One region of the Cupriavidus sp. FW305-26 genome, then DNA from elsewhere that is predicted to be linked to it. Evidence: predicted binding sites of a transcription regulator. Region 1 holds the regulator's gene; each other region holds the start of a gene.

Region 1 (5,694 bases):
GCGCGGCCGCCAGTCCTGGCGCAGTTCATCAAGCAGCACGCGGATGGTGTCTGCGCCGACGTCGTCGTCAAACAGCCGCCGCAGATCATTGACGCGCAACGGTTCCTGCGCGCAGATCAGCGCCGTCTCGAGGACGATCTTCGCCTCTTGGGTATTCATGTTGATGGTGTGCAGCCTGTCTTTGCACCTGCTCCCGGACGGATCCGGGGCACCGGAGATTTTGGATACAGCGGTGCGAAAGCCACCGCCATCTCATTGCGCAGCTAGCCGGATACCTGCTGCATCCAAGCCGTGCACTTCCCTATCTTTGCATCGAGTTGCCGGGCGTTCCGGCAGGAGATCGTTCGCATGCCGTTATGGGCCAGCCAGCGAACCTCTTGCGTAGCGCGTCCGCACATACCGGACGTCGCTGTCAGCGAACTGAAGGCCTCGGACGCAAGAAAAACGGGTATCGGGAGCAAGGCCGGCATCGCCAACACCGCAGTGCCAGCCGGACTTTTGAACCAGATCTTTTGAACCGGATGGACTGTGGGGACGGGACGGGCATCGAAAACCTTCCGCTTCCCCTGCCCTGAACTCACCTTCTGGTATGAAGGCCGCCTGGCGCTGCTCGCCCGCTGCTTACCGCGGCTCACAAGACACCGCGCGATACCGCAATGTTGGCGATTGTATGGCATTCCCGCCCCCGCCTGCAACCATCATCCGTTGCCGGCGCAGCGCCGGCGCCTCAGAACACCAGGCAGAATCCATGCTCGGCCAGCGAATGTGGCAACAGCACCGCTCGCGCAATGCCAAGGCCGCCGAACGCCATTACCGCCAGGCCGGCCCCCAGGCGCACGCCGGGACGTCGCGACAGCGTACGCAAATAGCCTGACAGGCCGGAGAGCACCAGCAGGTTAGGCAGTGTGCCGAGCCCGAACACGCCCATCACGAGTGCGCCGGACGCCGCATTGCCCGCCAGCAGCGCGAGCGTGAGCGCCCCATAGACCATGCCGCACGGCACCAGCCCCCACGCCAGGCCCACGCCGTATCGCCGCGTCAGGCCGCCGCGTGCGCGCACAAAGGACGGCATGCCGCGTGCCACGCCACCCAGCCGGCGCGCCACCGCTGCGCTGGCACGCGACGCCAGCCGCTCCAGCCAGTCGACGGTAAACGTGTTGCCGCGCAGCAACCGCCAGCCCGACCACAGCAGCATGACGCTGCCCGCGCCGAACAGCCAGCGCTGCACCGGCAGATAGTCCTGTTTCCACGCCGAAGCACCGACCGCGCCTAGCGCGGCCCCAAGCAGCATATAGGTCGAGATCCGGCCTAGGTGCATTATCAGCAACTCGCCGAGCCAGGCGGCACGGCTGGGCACCAGACTGATCGTCGCCGCCGCGCCGTGACGCTGCTCCACGGCCAGCGCCACGCCGCCGCACATGGCGGCGCAGTGGACCCCGCCCAGCAAAGCCAGCAGAAAAACGCTGATCAGTACGCCAAGTGTCAATTCTCACTCCCTACCACATCACATCGCACGGTAAAATGCCGTTATCGCGCCCTCGCTGCCATTTCTAGCAGGTTCCAATTGCTCACCTCCATTCCCATTACCGAGATGTCACCACGCTGCTCCACCTGTGCGATGGGGCAGCTGTGCCTTCCGGTCGGCATGTCGCAGCAAGACCTCGCCAAGATGGACACGCTGGTTCAGGAACGCATCCGTGTGCACAAGGGTGAAACCCTGTATCGCATGGGCGATCCACTCACCGCGGTCTATGCCGTGCGCTTTGGCACGCTCAAGACCCACGTCACCACTGAAGACGGCCGCTCGCAGATTACCGGCTTCCACCTGCCCGGCGAAATTGTCGGTCTCGACGGGCTGGGCGAGATGCAGCATGCCTCCGATGCCGCCGCGCTGGAGGACACGGAAGTCTGCGTGGTCCGCATGAGCGAGTTGCAGTCCCTGTCGGCAGACCTGCCGTCGCTGCAGCAGCAGTTCCTGCGCCTGATGGGCAAGGAAATCACGCATGACCAACTGATGCTGGTCACGCTGGGCTCGATGCGCGCCGAGGAACGGCTTGCCGCCTTCCTGATCAACCTCTCTGAGCGCCTGTCGGCACGCGGCTATTCGGCGTCCGAGTTCGTGATGCGCATGAGCCGCGAAGAGATCGGCAGCTACCTGGGCCTGAAGCTCGAAACCGTCAGCCGCCTGTTCTCCCGCTTTGCCGAAGCCGGCCTGATCCAGATTCGCCAGCGCCACGTCAAGCTCGTGGACATCGACGGCATCAAGCAGCTCTACAGCCGCTCCTGCTAAGCGGCCAAGGCGCTGCCAGGCACCGCATGCGGACATGGCAGCGCAGACCTCACACCGATCCGCTTATTCCAGTTCGTCGGTATCGCTGAGCCGCGTCGGCATGGTGTAGAGCGTCAGTCCGCTGGACAACGCGCAGAACACCCAGGCCATCAGGAAGCCAACGGTGTAGACCGATTCGCGGGACGCTTCGATCGGCTGGCCGAAGAAGTTCAGGTCACCGGGATCCACCACCGAAAACACCGTCGCGGTCGCGAACCCGGCCATCAGGAACGCCGGCCAGAGTACCCACATCAGCCAGCGCAACCTCATGGCTGCCTCACAGCGGCAGCCTTGGGCGGCGCGGCGTCGGCCTTCTCGACCACCAGGCCATGGCGCGTTGCACCCTGCACCGGCATGTCCGGATGCGTGGATGCCAGCCAGATCGTCACGCCACACGCCACCATCGCCACCAGCGGGCCGCTCATCAACAGCCACGGCCACGGCTCCTTCCACCACGGATTGCCTTGCTGACTCATCTTGCCCCCTTCATCTTGACGACCTAGCTTCACAAATCGCGCGGCACGATGAAACTGGTGGATTGCCGGATTTCGGCATGCCCCCGCTCCGTGCCTTCGCTCGTCACCGTCACGTTGATCTTGTGCGTGCCCTGCGCCGCGGCCTCGATCGGCACGCGGATCCGGATCGGCAGCAACCGGTTGGACGTCGGCGCCAGCGATTCGGCCTGCTTGTCGTATTCCACGGTCAGGTTCTTCAGTTCGTCGCTGTCGGCGCGCACGCTGATCTGCATCGGCGCTTCGGTGGTGTTGATCAGCTGCAGGCGATAGACATTCTCGATCCAGCGGCCTTCCACTTCACGGCCGAGCGCACCACGGTCGCGGATGATGTCGACCTTCAGCGGCGTGCGCAGCGCGATCGAAGCCATGAACCCGGCCAGCAACGCCACCCAGATCACGGAATAAATGACCACGCGCGGGCGCAGCAGGCGCTTGCGTGATGCCGCCGCGGACAAGCCCTTGCGCATCGCGTTTTCCGAGGTGTACCGGATCAGGCCGCGCGGATATTCCATCTTGTCCATGACCTGGTCGCAGGCGTCGATGCAGGCGCCGCAGCCGATGCACTCGTACTGCAGGCCGTCGCGGATATCGATGCCCGTCGGGCACACCTGCACGCAGATGCTGCAGTTGACGCAGTCGCCAAGCCCCGCCTTGTGGTGGTCGGTCTTGCGCGACCGACTTCCGCGCGGCTCGCCGCGGCCGACGTCGTAGGTCACGACATAGGTATCGCGATCCACCATCACGCTCTGGAAACGCGCATACGGGCACATGTACTTGCACACCTGCTCGCGCATGAAGCCCGCATTGCCCCAGGTGGCGAACGCGTAGAACAGCATCCAGAACGACTGCCACGGCCCCAGCGACAGGCTGAGCACCTCGCCGCCCAGTTCGCGGATCGGTGCGAAATAGCCGATGAAGGTAAAGCCGGTCCAGAGCGCAATCAGCACCCACAGGAAGTGCTTGGTCGCCTTGAGACGGAACTTGCGCAGGCTCCACGGATCGCCATCGAGCCGGATGCGGGCGATGCGGTCGCCTTCGACCCGCCGCTCGATCCACATGAAGATCTCGGTGTAGACCGTCTGCGGACAGGCATAGCCGCAGAACAGCCGCCCCGCGATCGCCGTGAACAGGAACAGCGCCAGCGCCGAGATGACCAGCAGCACCGCCAGGTAGATGACGTCCTGCGGCCACAGCACCAGCCCGAAGATGTAGAACTTGCGCTCGCCAAGGTCAAACAGCACGGCCTGGCGGCCATTCCATTGGAGCCAGGGCGTGCCGTAGTAGATCAGCTGGGTCAGGATCACCAGCCAGACCCGCCAGCTGGAGAATGCGCCCGTCACCGAGCGCGGGTAGATCTTGCGGCGGACCTCGTAGAGCGTTTCGTCAGAGGTCTCGCCCGGCGCAGCGGCCGACCGTTGCAGGTCGGCCGCCCGGGCCATTTCTTCGGTCCCGGGTGCGTTCATGGGCATGCTCTCCCGCGAGCTGCCAGCGCCCGCTCACATGAGTCGTCGGTCATTGCCCGGCTCCGCCCCCAGTATTGGACAGACCCCAGACATAGGCCGTCAGCATCCGGATGCGTTCAGGCGTCAGGATCTCCTCATGCGCAGGCATGTGGTTGTTATGGCCCTTCAGGATTGCGTCGACGATACTGCCTTCCGAGCTGCCATACAGCCAGACGTTGTCCGCCAGGTTGGGCGCGCCGAGCGCCTGGTTGCCCTTGCCGCCGGCGCCGTGGCATGCCACGCAGGTCGTCTTGAAGGCGCCCTCGCCACGCGACGCACGGATCGGGTCCGACGACAGGCCCGACAGCGAGCGCACGTATTGCGCCACGTCGCCCGCCTGCTTGGCGTCGATGGCCGCGGCAAACGGCGGCATCACGCCATTGCGGCCCTTGGTGATGGTCTGCTGGATGATGTCGGGTTCGCCACCATAGAGCCAGTCGCTGTCTGTCAGGTTCGGAAAGCCGCGGCTACCGCGCGCGTCCGAGCCGTGGCATTGTGCGCAGTAGTTCAGGAACAGGCGCTGGCCGATCTCGCGCGCCTGCGGATCCGCCGCCACCTGCTTGACGTCCATCTTCAGGTACTTGGAGTAGATCTCGTTCTGCATTTTCTCCTGCGCCGCGCGGTGCGCGGCAAGTTCGCCCTGCGTGGAGAACTTCAGCACGCCGGCATACGAACCCAGTCCCGGATACAGCACCAGGTAGGCCAGGCTGAAGATGCAGGCCAGCAGGAACATCCACATCCACCAGCGCGGCAACGGGTTGTTCAGCTCGCGCAGGTCACCGTCCCAGACATGGCCGGTGTCTTCAGTGCCGCCGGCGGTCTTGGCGACCTTGCGTTGCGAGAACAGCAGCCACACGCACCAGACGATGCCGATGAGCGCGATAGCGGCAATGTAATAACTCCAGAATTCGGAAATGAAATCGCTCATGGCTAGGTGTTCCGGCTCGATGTTGTCGTGGTTTCGTCAGGCAGCGCGAACGGCAGCATGGCGGATTCCCGGTTAGCGGCCTGCCGGCCGGCGGACCAGGCCCACCAGCAGATCCCCAGGAAGACGACCATCGACACGACGGTCGCAATGGCAGTGATCATGGCCATGGCTTACTCCTTGGGTGCCGCAGCCGCGGCGGAATCCACGCGGACGTTGCGGCGGTTGGTGCCCAGGCCTTGCAGGTAGGCAACCAGCGCATCTTCTTCGGTCTTGCCCTTGAGCTCGTCCGGCGCCTTGGCGATCTCGGCATCCGTGTACGGCACGCCCAGGCGCACCAGCGCGCGCATGCGGGCCTGGATGTCGTTGGTGGGCAGCTCGGCCTTTTCCAGCCACGGGTACGATGGCATCACGGATTCCGGC
Region 2 (5,694 bases), on a different contig from region 1:
GGGCAACACCTGCAATGAGGATCGACGACAGGACGTCACCGCCCAGCCTGTCGGCCATGCCGGAATGCGCGCCGCAGGCCGCCATACCGGCGCAAGTCTGGATGGACAAGCAGATCCGCGCCGGCCTGGCCCGTGCCACCGGGGGCCTGTCGGTGATCTCGGCAAGTCTGGCCGGACTCGACTGGGCGCTGCAGCTCGGCATCTCCCCGGCAAAGATTGTGCAGGCATGGCAGGTGTGGCTGCAGCACAGCATCGAGGACTGGCCACGGCTGTTGCCGACCGCGGCCGAGCCGCCGTCCGTTGACCTCAGCGATCAGCGCTTTGCCGATGCCGGCTGGCAGGACTGGCCTTATCGCTGCTGGCGCGATGCGTTCATGCGCAACGAAGCCTTCTGGGAGTCGCTGACGCAGGATATTGACGGCCTGTCGCGTCATCACCAGCACATCGTCGCCTTCTGCGCCCGGCAATGGCTTGACCTGCTCGCGCCCGGCAATGTTTGGTGGATGAATCCGACCATTGCCAGGACCGCCTCGAGCACCTTCGGCGCCAACTTCCTGCAAGGCGCCCATCACTGGCTGCAGGACGCCAGTGAGCTGTTGTCAAAGGTGCCTGGGCTGCCTGCGGGGCGCCCCGCGCTGGAATTTCTACCCGGGCGCGACGTGGCGCGCACGCCTGGCAAGGTGGTGTTCCGCAACGCACTAATTGAACTGATCGAGTATGCGCCCGCCCTTGGCGCCAATACAGTCTGGCGCGAGCCGGTGCTGATCGTGCCGTCCTGGATCATGCGGTACTACATCCTCGACCTGAAGCCCGAGGATTCGCTGGTGCGCTACCTGGTCGAGAGCGGCCATACCGTGTTCATGATTTCATGGAAGAACCCGGACGCCTCGGCCCGCGACTTCGGGCTTGACACCTATCTGGAGGCCGGGCTTCTGACCGCGCTCAACACCGTGCACGCGCGCTGCGACGGCGCGCACGTCCACGCCGCCGGGTATTGCCTGGGCGGCACCCTGCTTGCCACGGGTGCCGCCATGCTCGCCCGCGACGCCGCCGGCGGGCCACTGGCCAGCATGACGCTCTTTGCGGCAGAGACCGATTTCCATGATCCGGGCGAACTGGGCCTGTTCATCGACAAGAGCTCGCTCGCCACGCTCGACGCCCTCATGTGGAGTCAGGGATATCTGGACGGGCCTCAGATGAAGTCTGCCTTTCAGATGCTGAACGCCCAGGACCTGATCTGGTCGCGCGTAATGAGCGAGTATTTGCTCGGCCAACGTTTGCGCGCCAACGATCTGGTCTCCTGGAACCGCGACACCACCCGCTTGCCTTACCGCCTGCATTCGGAATGCCTGCACAAGCTGTTCCTGGGCAATGAGCTGGCCACCGGCAAGCTGTGCGTGGGCGGACAGCCCGTCGCCCTGTCGGACCTCGACCTCCCGCTTTTCGTGGTTGGCACCGAACACGACCACGTCTCGCCCTGGCGCTCCGTGTACAAGCTGCACTTACTGACCAAGGCTGAACTGACCTTCTTGCTGACCTCGGGCGGCCACAACGCAGGCATCGTGTCCGAGCCGGGCCACCCGGGCCGGCGCTACCATGTGCATACGCGATTGCCCGCCGCGCCCTACCTGAGCCCGGAGCAATTCCTCAACGTAGCTGTGTACCGCGACGGTTCCTGGTGGCCGGCGTGGCATGACTGGCTAGTGGCCCACTCGACAGCGCGCTGCACGCGACAGGCGCCGGGCCAGGGGCTCGCGGACGCTCCTGGTACCTACGTGCTGGAACCCTAGCCTCTTGTTCACTGTGCTGCGCCTGGCAACCTTGCGAGCGGGCAAACTTTCGGGTAGCCGGATCGAATGGAAACATGCCGTCGGACACGGGAAATACCGGCCGACGCCTAAGGAACTCATTCCAGAAACCCCGCGCAAGCTGGTGGAGTGTTCGGTTGTGTCCCACATCCCGCTCCCTGGCAGCAGCCGAACCGCACCGCACCTCACTTCATCGCATCGCCGAGGCGTTGCGGCAATATCAGTGCGACATCAGGACCGGCACTGTCATCGACTCAAGCAACGTGCGGGTGACACCGCCAAGGACCAGCTCGTGCACCCGGCTGTGCCCGTAGGCCCCCATGACGATCAGGTCAGCATTTCGGTCCGCGGCGTGTGAGAGTAACATCTGGCCGACGTCTTCGCCGTCTTCCGCTCCAAACGTGCAAAGCTGCACCGCCACGCCATGCCGACCCAGCCAGTCCACGGCATGCTGAGGCGGCGAAACCCATGTCCCCTTCAGAAGCCCAGACGGTGTCCACGAGACCACCTCCACAGTGCCCGCGCGCTGCAGGAGCGGGAGCGCATCGCGGATGGCCCGCGCCGACTCGCGGCTGCCGTTCCACGCCACCATGATGTTCTTGCCAACGCTCGGGAACCGGCCCGCATACGGAACCACCAGCACCGGCCGCCCGCATCCCAGCACAATGGATTCAACAAAGCCGGGCTCGGCGTAGGCGGCTTCATCAGTGGGATCGTGCTGTCCGAGGATGACAAGATCCGCCCGATGCGCCTCTGCCTGGACCGTTGCCGCCGTGGCCCAGTCCGGCGCCCGCCATTCCGTAATGACGGTTACCTCGTCCGTTGCGCCCATCAGGGCGTGACGGGCCCGCTCGCCGACCTGATGCCGCCATTCGGTGTAAGAGGCAAGATTGCGGTCACCGTCCACCAGGTAGCGCACGGCAGTGGGATCCGGCTTGCCGACGGCTAGCAGGCCAACCAGCGTGGAATGAAACTCCAGCGCCAGCCGGGTGGCGAGGTGCAGCCGGTCGTACACGCGGCGGCCGGCATCGAGATGAACCAGGATCGTTGCGTAGTCCATGGATTGACTCCATCAGGCAGCCCCGGACGGAGCTTTTCTTGAATCTATATCGCCACCCCGCCCCGGATTTGTCGTGCATCAAGCCGTCTTCGTGTCCGCGCTACAGGCAATACCGCTGGCACCAGGTACGAGTTGGCCCAGGCTGCCTGCCGCCAGCGCGGCGGTGCGTGGCTTCGGCGGCCGCAGCAGGTCCGGTACGGCGGTACACGCTGTGCATAGCGGCACCAACGCGCAGGCGGCAAGCCTGCGCCATCCTGGCCGTTTCTCCGGCGTGCATGACTGCAAGCGATTCTTCATGGGTAGCTCCTTGTAAGGACGCGCACCGCCCGGTGGCGGCTGCCGCCGGCCAGGACGTGCGCCTCACACCGCGAAGCGAAAATGGCCGCTGTGCAGCACGATGTGCCGCGCACCTGTCATCTCGAACAGCGCTCCCGCGACGCGTTCAATGTCCTGGCGGTTGCTCATGAATGCCGGCAGCAAATCTTCACTGCGGTACGAGCGTGCGCCGAAATGATCCTCAAGCGCCTCGGCAGTGATCTCATAGGTCGCCGGTGTGCCATCCACCTTCACGGCACACCGCAGGCTTGGCCCGGTCGGGCAGTAATCCGGCGTCTCGCCGGAAAAGTCGATCGTATGCATAGCTCTCTGGCGTAATGCCCTCCAAAATCTGTTCGCCTGCTTACGCTTCCTCGGCGCGGAGAAGCAGGACGGGCGCGACGGCCAGGTTGATCACGCTTCGCGCGACGCTGCCCATGACGAGTCGCCGCACTCCCCGGCGGCCGTGCGTACCCATCACAACCAGATCAGCGCCCCAGCCATTGGCTTCGGCAGCGATCGTGGCAGCAACGTCGCCCTCGACCATAGGCTTACCGAGCAGCCGCGTTACGTGGCGAATACCCGCTGCGGCAAGCCGGCCGGCGGCGGCAGCGAGAACGCTTTGCCCCGCCGTCGTGAGGTCCTCTATCAATCTCACCGGATCCAGATTGCTGGCATCCAGAAACGGGCTGCGGTCATCGACCACATGGACCACCTCCACTTCGGCGTTGGCGGCGCGCGCGATGATCATGGCCTGTTCCAGGGCAAGTTCCGATGCGGCGCCGCCGTCCATGGCGACAAGGATGCGCTGGTACATAGCGGTTTCTCCGGCGATGGGAGCCTGTGGCGACTCGGGTCTGGACTGGTTAAATGCAGCGTAGGGCAACCGGCGCAACTGCTGTTGATACGTGTCAAAGCCGCGGTACCGCGCTCCAACCGCCGCTGGTCGCGCGCGCATCGGCAGTCTTCGCGCAGGGGTTGCGGCTCGCGGATTCAGGCCTGCCCACGCCGAGCGGCTCGCGTGCTTGTCCCCGAACGAAGCCTGAGCGCTTCTTCTTCCCCTTCCAGTTCCGTCGCTTCTCTTTCGCGGGATCGTCCCTGAACCGCCGCGAACTTGCTTGCGCGGTGTCGTGCCCGCGGCGACACGTCCGAGCGGCAGGCTCAGCGACGCGGACAGGGTGTCGTGGCGCAGAGCAGCCAGTCGTCCTCGAGCGTATTGACCGGCAGCCGGAACGTCACCTCGAGCGGCTCGCCAGCGACGACGATGTCGCGCATCTGGTCCCGCCCCTGGTAGCCGACCGCGAGCCGATAGGCACCCGGCCTGAGTCGCATATAGAACAGCGGCCCGCTAGCCGTAGTGTGCAGCACGGGGCGGCCCTCCTGGCTGGCCACGACCACCGTGGCACCGCCCAGCGGCTTCCCGCGCCCGGCATCCACCATCGTCAGCCGTACATTGAAACGCGCGGCGATGGCCAGCATGCTTTGCATGCCCGCCTCATCGTCTCCACCCGATACGTAGGAAACGCCGTGCTGCTCCATGATCTGCACGCCAGCGGGCGCGGCGCGAGTGGCGCAACCCGCCGCCGCAACGGCAATCGCCAGCGACGACAGGCCGAGGCCAAGGCTTCTTGAAACCTGCATTTGCGTCACTCCGCAAGAATTATTGGGGTTTTCGCAGGCCGGAACCGAACGGTCAGGGCGTATCGCCGCGCGACTGCTGCCGAACGAGCAGCACGGGGCGAACCGTCTTGCTGACCACGTGCTCCGAGACCGAGCCCAGCACCATGCGCCGCACGCCGCGATGGCCGTGTGTGCCCATGACGATCAGGTCCGCGCTCCAGTGGTCCGCTTCCGCGATGATCGCCTCGGCAATCTTCGCAGGGGTGCCGGGCGTCTCGGCCAACCTGCTGCTCCAGCGCACGCCGGCGGCACTGAAGCGCTCGCCGGCACGAGCCAGCACCTGCTTGCCATAGGCAATGATGTCGGCCATCAGCCAGTGCCGGTCACCCGGGCTGACCTCGAAGAACAGGTCGCTGTCGTCGACGACGAACATGGCGCTGACCTCGGCGTCGGTGGTCAGCGCCATCGACACGGCCTGCTCCAGGGCATTCAAGGATGAACGGCTGCCATCGAGGGCTAGGAGAATGCGGCGGTACATGGCGACCTCGGCTTCGGCTGTGGTTCATCCCAAATTAGCGGTCGCAAGGACATGCGGGTTGATGCCAGTCAACCAAGCCAGCCACACCGCTGTGATTCGGCTCATGGCAGTGCTGCTGCACCAGGGGTGGCCGACAGCAACGTGTCGGCCGATACTGGCGGCCGCGCTCAGGTCAGCACCTGCTCGGCGGGTACATGGGCGTAGCCATGGGCGCTTGCGACGGCCGCATAAGTCACACTCCCGCGACAGATATTCAGCCCGGCCCGCAGGTAGGGGTCGTCTGAGAGCGCGCGGGACCATCCCTTGTCGGCAAGGGCCATCGCATGACCGATCGTGGCGTTGTTCAGGGCAAA
Region 3 (5,694 bases), on a different contig from region 1:
GCTGGTGGCCGCCGCGGGAGACTGTGCGGTTTGCCATACCGCGCCGGGCGGCGCGAAGAACGCCGGCGGCCTGCCGCTGGAGACGCCCTTCGGCACGGTCTACAGCACCAACATCACCCCGGATGTGCGGACCGGCATCGGCAACTGGTCCTTCGCCGCGTTCGAGCGCGCCATGCGCGAGGGCATCCACCGCGACGGGCGCCGCCTGTATCCCGCGTTCCCGTACACCGCATTCGCGAAGATCAGCGACGGCGACATGCAGGCGCTGTATGGGTACCTGATGTCGGCAGAGCCGGTGAAAGCCGAAGTCCCGCAGACGCAGCTGGCGTTCCCCTTCAACCTGCGCCCGCTGCTGGCCGGCTGGAACCTGCTGTTCCATCGCAACGAGCGCTTTACACCGGACCCGTCGCGCTCCGCGCAATGGAATCGCGGCGCGTACCTGGCCGAAGGGCTGGGCCACTGCAGCGCCTGCCATTCGCCGCGCAACGCGCTCGGCGGCGAAAAGGGCGGCCGCCAGTACCTGACCGGCGGCAGCGCCGAAGGCTGGGAAGCGCCGCCGCTGACCGCGCTGTCGCAAGCACCGCTGCCCTGGACCGAAGCGGCGCTGTTCACCTACCTGCGCGGCGGCTATGCGCCGCACCATGGCGCCGCGGCCGGACCGATGGCACCGGTGGTCGAGGAACTGGCGCAACTGCCTGAGTCCGACGTGCGCGCGATTGCGCACTACGTGGCCTCGTTCGGCACGCCAGCGCCCTCGCCTGCCGTACTGGCCGCACAGGCAGCGCAGCTCGAGCAGCGCAGCGCGCAGGCCGCGCGCACCCTGGGCGGTCCCGGCGAACGCCTGTACCAGAGCGCATGCGCGGTCTGCCACCAGTCGGACCAGGGCATCGCCCAGTTCGGCGTCAAGCCTTCGCTGGCGCTCAATACGAACCTGCACAGCAAGCTGCCGGACAACGTGATCCAGGTGCTGCTGCAAGGCATGCCGGCACCGCCCAACAGCGAACTGGGGGCGATGCCGGCCTATGCCGACACGCTCGACGACCAGCAGATCGCGCAACTGACGCAGTACCTGCGCGCGCGCTTTGCGCCCGACAAACCCGCATGGCAGGACCTGGAGAACACCGTCGCGCGCCTGCGCGCGATGCCTGCCCACTAGGACTAGCAGACCCGGCGGGGCCGGCTCGCCGCGCCTGCCGCATCCACGCTGACCGCACCTACGCCGTGCCTGGCAAGGCGCTTCGCCACCGGGCAGGGAACGTGCATTCCCGCGCCGGCGCCATGCGCGCCACGCGCGGGAAAACCCCGAGGAGGGAAAACGCAATTCGGCCTTGCCCGCCAGTTTCATGTAGCTTACGCTGAACGATCATGTAGTGCGCACTACATGAGTGCCGCGTGGCTCGCAGCGGTGCCGCCCCGCACAAGGACGGCGCGCCGCAAGCGGCAGACGAGACAACAAAACTAAAAGATTGGCCCTTTACATCACCGGAAGCGCTGGCCCGGGGCTTGCATAGTCCCCCGCAGCGCCGACCGGGAGGCCGGGCCTGGACCAACCAAGGGTAGACAACAAGGAGTGACTATGTCGTATCAGAACCAAGCAGGTGTTGCGAGCGTGCTACCGGGTCAGTTCTAGCCTCGCCAATTGGAGTACTCACCACGTTTCGTTGCAATTCGGTGCGATTGCCCCGGTGTGATCATCACGCATTAGTCAGTACCGTCTGGCCCTGCTTCGATACGTGTGCGTCCGAGTTCAAGAACCAGCCTATAAAGACAGGTAGACAACATGTCGTCATCAATTTCATCCATGGCAACAACGACCATCCCGGAAGTCACGCTAGGCGCGTCCCCACAGCCCAGCGCGCGGGGAGCGTCGCCTCAAACCATCACGATCGAGCAAGGCATCCGCGCGGCCGGCGTCGGCCGGTTCCAGTATCGGCTCTTCGTCATCTTCGGCCTGGTCTGGCTGGCTGACGCGATGCAGGTGCTGTCGATCGGCTTCACCGCGCCGTCGATTGCGGCGACCTTTGGCATTCCCGTACCGACCGCTCTGCAGACCGGGACGATGTTCTTTGTCGGCATGCTGATCGGCGCTTTCGTGTTCGGCCGGCTGGCTGACAGGATCGGCCGCCGGCCCGTGCTGATGATGGCGGTGGTCATCGACGCCATCTGCGGTGTCGCTTCCGCTTTCGCACCGGACTTCCAGTGGCTGCTGTTGCTGCGCTTCCTGACCGGCATCGGCGTCGGCGGCACGCTGCCCGTCGACTACACCATGATGGCCGAGTTCCTGCCCTCGGACCGGCGCGGTCGCTGGCTGGTCCTGCTGGAGTCGTTCTGGGCCGTCGGCACGATCCTGCTCGCCATTCTTGCGCTGATCGCCGTGTCGCGAGGCAATGATGCCTGGCGGCTGATTTTCCTCGTCACGGGCATCCCGGCCCTGGTCGGCGTGGTGTTCCGCTTCTTTGTTCCCGAGTCTCCGCTCTACCTGAATAAATCGGGTCGCTCGGCCGAGGCGCGCGCGGTGCTGCAGCGTGTCGCCACCGCCAATCGCGTGTCCGTTGAAATCGGCAACCTGGAGCCGCAGCCGATGGAGCGCAAGTCGGTCTTTGCGCTGTTCGCGCGCGGCTGCCGGCGCCGCACCATCTGCCTGCTTGCCGCCTGGGCGCTTATCTCGATCGCCTACTACGGCGTTTTCGTCTATCTGCCGGTCAAGCTGGCGGGCCAGGGCTTTGGCTTCATGCGCGGCCAGGTCTTCCTGATCGTGCTCGCGCTGGTGCAGCTCCCCGGGTTCGCGCTGGCCGCGCACGGCGTCGAGCGCTGGGGCCGCAAGCCGACCCTGATCGGCTTCCTGCTGCTCAGCGCGGCAGGCTGCATGCTCTACAGCCTGGGTACGTCCACCGCGCTTATCGTCGGCTCGACCCTGCTGATGAGCTTCTCGCTGCTCGGTACCTGGGGCGCCCTCTACGCCTTCACGCCCGAGGTGTACCCGACCGACCTGCGCGCCAGCGGGATGGGCACTGCGGGTGCGATGGCGCGCTTTGGCGGCCTGTTCGCGCCGTCCATCATTGCACCGATCATGGCCAGCCAGTTCACCCTCGCCCTGGCGCTGCTTTCGTCATTTCTTGCCGTGGCGGCGATCGCCATCTACATGGTGGATATCGAGTCGAAGAACCGCGCGCTTGACTAGCGCAAGGCGCCGCCGGACGCTCCCGGCGGTTCAGGGAGCCCGCCGGCGGCGCTGGCGTGGGCGGGTCCCGGAAGCGAAGCCACGGGCAGGGCGGCCCGCTTCCATTACAATCCGGCTGCAACGGCGCGGCGCGCTGGTCGACCCGATCTCGCCGCCCGCTTCACCTGCTTGCCCCTATCCCGCCGAGCCCTCGCCGCCAGCCATGAAACAAGACCCGCGCTTTCCCAACCTGTTCATCCTCGACCACCCGCTGATCCAGCACAAGCTCTCGCACATGCGCGACAAGGAAACGTCGACGCGCACCTTCCGCGAACTGCTGCGCGAGATCACGCTGCTGATGGGCTATGAGATCACCCGCAACCTGCCGCTGACCACGCGCCGCATCGAGACGCCGCTGGTGGAGCTGGACGCGCCGGTGATCGCCGGCAAGAAGCTGACCATCGTGCCAGTGCTGCGCGCGGGCGTGGGCATGAGCGACGGCCTGGTCGAGCTGATCCCGTCGGCGCGCATCGGCCATATCGGCGTGTACCGCGACGAGCAGCACCGCCCGGTGGAATACCTGGTGCGGCTGCCCGACGTGGAGGACCGCAGCTTCATCCTGTGCGACCCGATGGTCGCCACGGGCTATTCGGCTGCGCATGCCGTGGATGTGCTCAAGCGGCGCGGCGTGAAGGACGAGGCCATCACCTTCGTTGCGCTGGTGGCGGCGCCCGAGGGCGTGGAAGTGTTCCAGAAGGCGCATCCGAACGTGCAGCTGTTCGTGGCCTCGCTCGACAGCCATCTCGACGAGCACGCCTACATCGTGCCGGGCCTGGGCGATGCGGGCGACCGCCTGTTCGGCACCAAGAACTGAGTGGCGCGCGGCGGGCTGGCTTGCGCTTGACCGGCCTCAATAGTCCGCGCCACAGGGCTCCCTACACTGGCGGCAGGCGCCGGCGAGACCTCGCCGGCGGCCATCGCCAAAGCAAAGGGAGCCAAGCATGGAAGCCTTCAAGATCCTGTTCAGTACCAGCACCGGCCTGATGAGCCTGGGCGTGATCGTCTTCATCATCGGCATGGGGTGGTTCTTTGCGCGGATGTTCGCGCGCAAGATGCGCGAGGATGCGGCAGCGGCCAAGGCGCAGCAACAAGCGCAGCGTCGCTAAGGGAAAGGGCCGCATCGTGCGGCCCTTTCCGTCATTGCGTCAGTCCGGGTCTTTACTTCTTCTTGCCCAGCAGGCTCCCCAGCACGCCGCGGATCAGCTCGCGCCCGACCTGCGAGCCCACCGTGCGCGCGGCCGACTTGGCCATCGACTCCAGGATCGAATCGCCGCGGCCGGTCTTGCCGGTGCCCTTGGTCAGCGTGCCGAAGATGTCGCCGGCCGTGCCGAGCCAGCCGCTGTCCTGCTCGCCCGCTGGCTGCCCCGCCGGCGCGCCTCCGGCGCCCTTGCCGTTGCCATTGCCGACCGTCGCCACGCTGCCGCGCAGCTTTTCATAGGCGGATTCGCGGTCCACGGTCTTCTCGTAGGTGCCCGCCACGAGCGAACCGGCGATCAGCTGCTTGCGCTCTTCCTCCGTCGCCGGGCCGATGCGGCTGCCCGGTGCCAGCACCCAGGCGCGCTCGGTCACGCAGGGCGTGCCCTTGGCATCCAGGAACGACACCAGGGCCTCGCCCACGCCCAGTTCGCCGATCGCGGTTTCCAGGTCCAGCTTGGGGTTGGCGCGCATGGTGGTGGCCGCCACCTTGACCGCCTTCTGGTCGCGCGGGGTAAAGGCGCGCAGCGCATGCTGCACGCGGTTGCCCAGTTGGCCCAGCACGGTGTCGGGGATGTCGATCGGGTTCTGCGTGACGAAGTACACGCCCACGCCCTTGGAACGCACCAGCCGCACCACCTGCTCGATCTTGTCGAGCAGCGCCTTGGGCGCATCGTTGAACAGCAGGTGGGCCTCGTCGAAGAAGAACACCAGCTTGGGCTTGTCCAGGTCGCCGGCCTCGGGCAGCTTCTCGAACAGCTCGGACAGCATCCACAGCAAGAAGGTCGCGTACAGCCGCGGCGCGTTCATCAGCTTGTCGGCGGCCAGGATATTGACCACGCCCTGGCCCTTCTCGGTCTGGATGAAGTCTTCCAGGTTCAGCATCGGCTCACCGAAGAAGACATCCCCACCCTGCGATTCCAGCGCGATCAGCCCGCGCTGGATGGCGCCGATCGAGGCGGCCGAGATATTGCCGTACTCGGTGGTGAACTGGCCGGCGTTGTCGCCGACGTACTGCAGCATGGCGCGCAGGTCCTTGGCATCGAGCAGCAGGAGGCCATTGGCGTCGGCAATGCGGAACACCAGGTTCAGCACCCCCTGCTGGGTGTCGTTCAACTCCAGCATGCGCGACAGCAGCAGCGGGCCCATGTGCGAAACCGTGGCGCGCACCGGGTGGCCCTTCTCGCCGAACACGTCCCACAGCGTGGTCGGGCACGCGCCCCATGCCGGCTCCGGCAGGTTCAGGTCGGCCAGGCGCTGCTTGAGCTTGTCGGACGGCT

Evidence for each region. The regulator FNR, encoded in region 1, switches genes on or off when oxygen is low (the NO sensors DNR and NnrR bind a similar motif). The targets are predictions, from matches to a motif close to TTGATNNNNATCAA.
Region 2: the regulator FNR is predicted to act here: its motif matches at 4,085-4,098, upstream of AC3WQZ_RS12260 (universal stress protein).
Region 3: the regulator FNR is predicted to act here: its motif matches at 4,061-4,074, upstream of AC3WQZ_RS06985 (DUF3149 domain-containing protein).

Annotation. Positions count from the first base shown of each region.
Region 1 is NZ_JBYTAH010000025.1:33,022-38,715, reverse strand. Features, by position in the region: gene scpB (SMC-Scp complex subunit ScpB) at 1-159, opposite strand, end outside; gene AC3WQZ_RS15700 (sulfite exporter TauE/SafE family protein) at 728-1,486, opposite strand; gene fnr (fumarate/nitrate reduction transcriptional regulator Fnr) at 1,565-2,290, shown strand; gene AC3WQZ_RS15690 (hypothetical protein) at 2,354-2,599, opposite strand; gene AC3WQZ_RS15685 (membrane protein) at 2,596-2,805, opposite strand; gene ccoG (cytochrome c oxidase accessory protein CcoG) at 2,835-4,307, opposite strand; gene ccoP (cytochrome-c oxidase, cbb3-type subunit III) at 4,357-5,274, opposite strand; gene AC3WQZ_RS15670 (cbb3-type cytochrome oxidase subunit 3) at 5,277-5,441, opposite strand; gene ccoO (cytochrome-c oxidase, cbb3-type subunit II) at 5,445-5,694, opposite strand, start outside.
Region 2 is NZ_JBYTAH010000017.1:16,266-21,959, forward strand. Features, by position in the region: gene phbB (acetoacetyl-CoA reductase) at 1-18, shown strand, start outside; gene AC3WQZ_RS12245 (PHA/PHB synthase family protein) at 15-1,790, shown strand; gene AC3WQZ_RS12250 (universal stress protein) at 2,029-2,868, opposite strand; gene AC3WQZ_RS12255 (DUF1488 family protein) at 3,229-3,507, opposite strand; gene AC3WQZ_RS12260 (universal stress protein) at 3,548-4,000, opposite strand; gene AC3WQZ_RS12265 (carboxypeptidase-like regulatory domain-containing protein) at 4,345-4,824, opposite strand; gene AC3WQZ_RS12270 (universal stress protein) at 4,877-5,341, opposite strand; gene ald (alanine dehydrogenase) at 5,509-5,694, opposite strand, start outside.
Region 3 is NZ_JBYTAH010000007.1:136,756-142,449, reverse strand. Features, by position in the region: gene AC3WQZ_RS07000 (c-type cytochrome) at 1-1,156, shown strand, start outside; gene AC3WQZ_RS06995 (MFS transporter) at 1,781-3,181, shown strand; gene upp (uracil phosphoribosyltransferase) at 3,384-4,034, shown strand; gene AC3WQZ_RS06985 (DUF3149 domain-containing protein) at 4,162-4,326, shown strand; gene AC3WQZ_RS06980 (helicase HerA-like C-terminal domain-containing protein) at 4,379-5,694, opposite strand, start outside.